2 regions of the Blautia producta genome follow, and region 2 is predicted to be linked to the other one. Evidence: riboswitches for the same ligand, from Rfam matches in the RefSeq annotation. Region 2 holds a riboswitch; the other holds the start of a gene.

Region 1 (3,418 bases), 2.3 Mb from region 2:
CTGCTTTTAATATGATGTCCTTGTTCATGCGAAGAACCTCCTCCAGATCATTATGGAAAATAAAAAGATTTCAAATAAAACAATCCACACGATAACTTTTTTCTTGGGAGGATAAGTTTCATTCAAAACATGGATGGTGCCGTCATAGCAGCGGGCTTCCATGGCGCTGTAGAGGGCATTGGAGCGCTTGACCGCCCGGATCATCAAAACAGAACCAAGAGCACCGAAGGAATTTAAGCTTGTTCTGTAATCCCTGTTTCCCAGACGGCTGTTCTGTGATGTGGAAATATAATACGCAGTGTCCAGCAGCACAAAGATAAAACGGTAGATGAGCAGCATAAGCTCGATCATCAGCTTGGGACAGTGCAGCTTTCCCAGTACATTTAAGATGTCCGGCATGGGTGTTGTCATGGAGAGAAAATACAGGCAGGAGACTGCTGACAGGGCTGTCAGGATTAGCTGCAGGGCATAGAGCAGTGCATCCACGCTTCCTGTGAGATACCAGCTGCCTATGGGGATGGCAAACAGATCCAGGGGTTCATGCTTTAAATTCAGAACAATGGCAATGGTGCTCAGAATTAGGAAAGCCAGCGGAACAGTCAAAAAGTGTATATAGCGGGAAAAAGGGATTCCCCCCTTATAAACGGTGAGAATCCCTGTGACTGCTAAAACGATGCATGCGACCACGATGGAACGACTCATTACACAGAACAGAAGTGTAATCATCGCGAACGCAAACTTTTCACCGGCATTTTCATATCTAAGCTTGGAATTGTAACAAAGCTTGTCAATGGTTATCATAAGTTACTCCTTTCGCCGGATACAAAGTATCATTCGCCTTTTCCCAGCTTCTTTCTTTCTACAAATCTTCCCATAAAGAAGGCCAGGATGCCCACTCCGATGGAAGCCTGTACACAGAACAAAAGACTTTCCACTTCGCCGGGAAGCTCGCGGCCCAGTATTTTTTCAAGGATCGGTTCCGCGATGGGCTGGAAACTGGAGTCCACTTCCTCCACGACCTGGCTGCCGGCATCGTCAGAGCCGCCGAATTCCGCGTCCTTTAAAGCGAAGAGCGGAACAAATGCGATCAAGAGAATCACGACTAATAATGCGATCACTGTTTTCTTCATATTATTTTGCCTCCTTTAAAAAACCGATGGTGCGCAGTTCCGGTTTTGCATAGGTTTCAAGACCCATAATGATAAGAACTGTAATGACGCCTTCGATAATTGCCAGAGGTAACTGTGTGGGTGCAAACACCAGCATGAATTTTCCCATAGCGCCCATGATAGTGGTATCTGCATGGTGAGCCAGTGCCATCTGGACAGCAGTTACACAGTATGTAAATAAATCCCCGAGAGTTGCTGCAAGGAAAATGGATACATAATGGTTCGCTTTGAATTTCTTACAAATAAAGAAAATTCCGTAGGATACAAAGGGGCCGGCGATCGCCATGGAAAAAGTGTTTGCGCCCAGTGTGGTGAGTCCGCCGTGTGCCAGCAGGATCGCCTGAAAGAGCAGCACGATGATGCCCAAGATGGAAACTGCGCTGGGGCCGAAAAGGATGGCGCCAAGACCGGTTCCTGTCATATGGGAACAGCTTCCCGTCACGGACGGAATCTTTAAAGATGAGATAACGAACACGAAAGCACCTGACATTGCCAGAAGGGTGATCAGATTTCTGTGTTCATTCAGGGTTTTTTTGATGGACATGAATCCTGCGATCAGGAATGGTACGCAGATAACACCCCACGCGATGCAGAATCCTCCGGGAAGATAACCTTCCATGATGTGCATGGCGCTTACATTCGGCACAATTCCAAAGGTCAGTGCGAACATACTTGCCAATGCAATGATTTTTTTCTGTTTCTTACTCATTTTGTCTTTTCCTCCTTCTGATTTGAGTAATAAATACCTAGCATATCATTCGGAACCGTGTCCGAATGGGCATAAAAAAACCCGGCGGTAAAAATACCGACAGGCCATCAGAAGAACAAACGCGGTCAGCAGACTTTATAAATAATATAATAAGTACCGTTTCCGCCTGTTCTTACACAAGGCCATCGTTCGTAACCATTGTGTAAATCGCTTGTGACAGGCAGGTCTTCTGACTCGGGCGTCATCACTGCATTTTGCCTTCCCAGTTTCCCAGTGACATCATAAAATGCAGCTCCTCCCTCACAGCGGCGCGACCGTGTGAGCTTTTAACTCAACTTTCCTATTATTCCGCCAAAGCGGACACCTGTACACACTCAATTCTGTAATTATTGTATCTCCCCGGAAGTTTTTTGTCAATTGAATTCGACAAGAAAAATCATGATAATCTCTGGCGGCCGGCTCATACCCCGGGAACAAGATGTTGCACCGGGTTTCATTCTGTGATAATATGAAAAAACAGCAGGTGACGTATAAAACAATAGAGTTTTTTGAATACGGCATCGAAAAAACGGAAACGAAAGATATGGAGTGTAGGAACTATGAGTATTTCCATGATTGGAATCGACCACAGCAGAGCATCCGTAGATATCCGGGCCAGATTTTCTTTCACCAAAAAAAACGCGGTGAGCGCTATGGGGCGTTTGAAAGAAGACAAGGATATCTTAGGGTGTATTATTTTGTCAACCTGCAATCGGATGGAAATCTGGGCCAGTGTGCAGGAAGATTGGGAGGGGTCACTTTTAAGTTTTTTATGCAGTGAGAAGGAAGTTTTGGAGGAGGATTGCCGGGAGTATTTCATCACAAGGGAGGGGAAGGACGCGGTGGAGCATCTGTTTTACCTGACCAGCGGCCTGAAATCCCAGATCCTGGCGGAGGATCAGATCATTACCCAGGTAAAGGACGCACTGACGCTTTCCAGGGACGCTTACTGTACGGACGGCGTGCTGGAGGTGCTTTTTCGGATGGCGGTGACGGCAGCGAAAAAAGTAAAGACTGAGGTGGCTTTTTCAAGAGCCAATACCTCTGTCATCCACCAGGCCATTGACCGTCTGGAAAACCAGGGATTTTCCATTCAGGGCAAAACCTGTATGGTCATCGGAAACGGTGAGATGGGAAAAGTGACGGCACTGGCTCTGAAAGAGGCAGGGGCGGATGTGACCGTTACAGTCCGCCAGTATCGAAGCGGTATGGTGACCATTCCCCAGGGATGTGAGCGTATCAATTACGGGGACAGGATGGAACTGCTGCCGCAGTGTGATCTGGTGGTGTCAGCCACAGCCAGCCCGAACTGCACCATAACAAAAGAGCTTTTTGAAAACGCAGAGGTTCCTCATCATGTGATACTGATCGATCTGGCTGTGCCCAGAGACATTGACCCGGAGGTGGGGGAACTGCAGAATGTGACCCTGTATGATATTGACAGCTTTAAGATCGACGCCGCATCTCCAAGGCTTCAGGCCAGTATGGAGAAGGCGGGAGC
Region 2 (3,418 bases):
TTCTGGAACCGATAATCAGTGCAATATGCTCCTCAGCCCCGTTACTCATCATACCCAGAAGTTCAGCCGCTACACATCCGCTGGTAATGTAATCACATCCCACATACGCAAGATGCCTGACACTTGATATATCTGTATTGATGGTCACCACGGGAATATTGGCATCTTCCAGTTCCCGGATTTTCTTTGCAACACTTTTGGAATTGACAGGAGTGATAACAAGGCCGGAAATCTTTTCTTCCAGTAACTCATCCATCTTCTCCAGCAGCAGGTCTGCATCAAATCCCTTTATTTTCTTTACAATATTCTGTATTCCGAAATGTCCCATCTCCTCCAGCGCGTTGTTCACACCATTGATCACATCGTTGAAAAACGGGTTTCCTTCCGAACAGAGAATGACACCTATTGTCTTTGTATATTTTTTATTCGCCAGTGTCCTGGCCGCCATATCGGGCTTATAGCCCAATTCATCTGCTATCTTTATAATTCTTTCAGCCACTTGTGGATTCACACCGGGTCTGTGGTTCAACGCCCTGTCAACGGTTCCCCTTGATACCTTCGCTGCCTCTGCAACTTCTCGGATTGTAACTTTCATAGATTCTCCTCAACCGTGTCCGTGCACGTTCATTAATTGTATTATAAACTAAAAAGTTGGTTTGCGCAATTGTCTAAAATATGCGAAATACCATGTGGAATTTTGTGAATATTTAACAACTCGCTGAATACTTATGATCTATATATTATCTGTACTCTATCCTGTGGAATATTTCACAACAGAAAATGGCACTTCATTTACGAATACAACGTGTCATGAAGTGCCATGAAAAATCATTAAATTATTTAGAATAGATCAATCGTATTGGACGCTTTAGATCAAGTCCTTACTTCTTATCAAAGAGATACATACTAAAAAACGAAACAATATCCCCATTCCACTGCATATCCATGTCGCAATGCTTTGCCATTTTAGCCGCATCTATACAATATGCAGACAGACAGGAAAATCTCTTCTGTTCCTGAACACAGGGTTTTCCCTCAGGCATTTTACATTCTTCGCACATATTACAAGGGCCGCACATGACAAACATGCCATTGTCATCAAGCCCTTTCTCTTTCAGTTCTTCCACTGTACGCAGGGTCATCCGGGTGTGCATTTTTTTGATCTGTTTTGTCTCTGCGTCATCAAAGATATTATTTACCGGTGTTCTGGACTGGAAAACTACCGCCCGGCGGTAATTCATGACTTTATCCTCCATCTCCTGAGGAGTACCGCAGTAAGGAGGGCATCCGTAGTTATTCCCGTAATTTCCGCAGGCATTCTGCTCACAAAACATACGGAACTCATGTTCAAATTCCAAATCCTCTGTACTCATCACGGCGGCTTTAGCAAATCCCGCTTTCTCAGCTGCTGCAATCAAATCCACTTCCCGCATATCACTGATTCTCCCTTCTGATACCCCTGGCCTGTTCCCGGTTCGGACACCTCCAAAGGCTTTACCGAAAAGAAAAGCTGCTGTCAGGCAGAAATCCCGCAGCAGCTCAATACACTATTTTCTTTACCTGCAGGAGGCCCATGGCGGATATGTCAGACCAATCTATACATTACTTTTGGGGTGCGGAGGATAAGCATATAGAGACAAGACCGCCTCTGGTGCCCCTCCTGCTTTTATGGATGCATAAATTCCTCACACAGGTTCCTGTTTCGTTCACGTTCTAAGCAGGCATTCCATATCAAATGTCTTAATGGATGGAAAACTTTCATCGGAAGCTTCAACCTTTTACTTATCCAAGCAGGTTTCCTGACTCACAGATCTTCGCTCAGCGCTCCTTCTCATATAATTTCTTATACAATGGATTCCCGCGCTTCACTCCCTGTTTACAGTGACCGGATCGTCCAGGACTTTCACCTGATTCCCTTTTCACCAGAATTTTAAAAGAGGGCAAAACTTAATCCTGGTGCACTTGTTAAGCTGATATGGAATTTATACACACATATACATTAGCATACTGCTGACTTGCTGTCAATGATTTCTCTGCGGCTCACGTATACGCTGCATCTTCTCTCCCCGCCGATTTACTGGCTCAAAAAAGAAGACACCACGCACCACACGCGGTATCTTCTGATATCTCCTGTGCTGTCAGCCCACACGAAGCTGGAATTTCTGTATATCTTTCTCACTGGAAACTTTCTCAATCTCCGCTCCCAGACATCTCAATTTCTCTTCAAAGCGCTCATATCCCCTCTGGATATAAACGATATCGTCCACAATGGTGATTCCCTCCGCAGCAAGCCCTGCAATCACAAGAGCAGCTCCTGCGCGCAGATCAGGCGCACTTACCCTGGCACCAGTCAGCTTGTGCACGCCGTCAATGATAGCTGTATTGCCCTCCACTTTAATGTTGGCTCCCATACGTGAAAGCTCGTCTGCGTATTTAAACCTGTTTTCAAAAATGGACTCTGTCACAATACTTGTCCCTTCTGCCAGTGTCAGCGCCACGGTAAACTGGGGCTGCATGTCAGTGGGATAGCCCGGATAGGGCATAGTCTTCACATGGGTGCGTTTCAGGCGTTTGGAAGCCACAACACGGACCGCGTCGTCAAATTCCTCTACCTCACATCCAATCTCCTCTAATTTGGCTGTGGTCGCCTCAAGATGCTTTGGAATCACATTCTTCACCATGATGTCTCCCATGGTAGCCGCTGCAGCGCACATGAAAGTACCCGCCTCGATCTGATCCGGGATGATAGAATAACTGGTTCCGTGAAGCTTCTCTACGCCTTTGATACGGATCACATCCGTACCGGCGCCTTTGATATTGGCTCCCATACTGTTCAGGAAGTTGGCCACGTCCACCACGTGCGGCTCTCTGGCTGCGTTCTCGATGGTGGTATTGCCCTCTGCCATGGCTGCTGCCATCATGATATTGATAGTCGCGCCTACAGATACCATGTCCAGGAATATATGCTTTCCTGTCAGCTTCTCCGCTTTGGCTACAACGGCACCATGCAGAATATCAACGGATGCACCAAGAGCCCGGAAACCTTTCAGATGCTGGTCTATAGGCCTGCTTCCAATATTACAGCCTCCGGGAAGGGGAACTTCCGCTGTCTTGTATTTTCCAAGCAGCGCGCCCAGAAGATAGTAGGACGCTCTGATCTTCTTGATATATTCGTATTCCACACTGATGTTGGCTATGGTGGAACCTGTGATCTTCACCTCTGTAGGACTGACTCTCTCAACAGATGCGCCGATCTCTCTGATTGCCTCTAATAAAACATTGATGTCACGTACGTCCGGTAAGTTCTCGATGTAAACCATTTCATCCGTCATGATAGCCGCCGCAAGGATGGCCAGTGCCGCATTCTTAGCGCCGCCGATCTCTACTTCGCCGACTAACGGGTTACCGCCTTTGATAA

Evidence for each region. Region 2 has a riboswitch for cobalamin ahead of BLCOC_RS26515 (DUF2284 domain-containing protein). Riboswitches for the same ligand answer to the same signal wherever they lie in the genome.
Region 1: it holds a riboswitch for cobalamin, as region 2 does, so the genes downstream of both, BLCOC_RS16365 (energy-coupling factor ABC transporter permease) here and BLCOC_RS26515 (DUF2284 domain-containing protein) in region 2, are expected to answer to the same signal.

Annotation. Positions count from the first base shown of each region.
Region 1 is NZ_CP136422.1:3,640,216-3,643,633, reverse strand. It holds partial or broken gene BLCOC_RS27625 (energy-coupling factor ABC transporter ATP-binding protein) at 1-28, opposite strand, end outside; gene cbiQ (cobalt ECF transporter T component CbiQ) at 25-801, opposite strand; gene BLCOC_RS16370 (energy-coupling factor ABC transporter substrate-binding protein) at 831-1,130, opposite strand; gene BLCOC_RS16365 (energy-coupling factor ABC transporter permease) at 1,132-1,878, opposite strand; cobalamin riboswitch at 2,081-2,261, opposite strand; gene hemA (glutamyl-tRNA reductase) at 2,478-3,418, shown strand, end outside.
Region 2 is NZ_CP136422.1:5,892,696-5,896,113, forward strand. It holds gene BLCOC_RS26510 (LacI family DNA-binding transcriptional regulator) at 1-595, opposite strand, end outside; gene BLCOC_RS26515 (DUF2284 domain-containing protein) at 882-1,433, opposite strand; cobalamin riboswitch at 1,773-1,961, opposite strand; gene BLCOC_RS26520 (UDP-N-acetylglucosamine 1-carboxyvinyltransferase) at 2,139-3,418, opposite strand, start outside.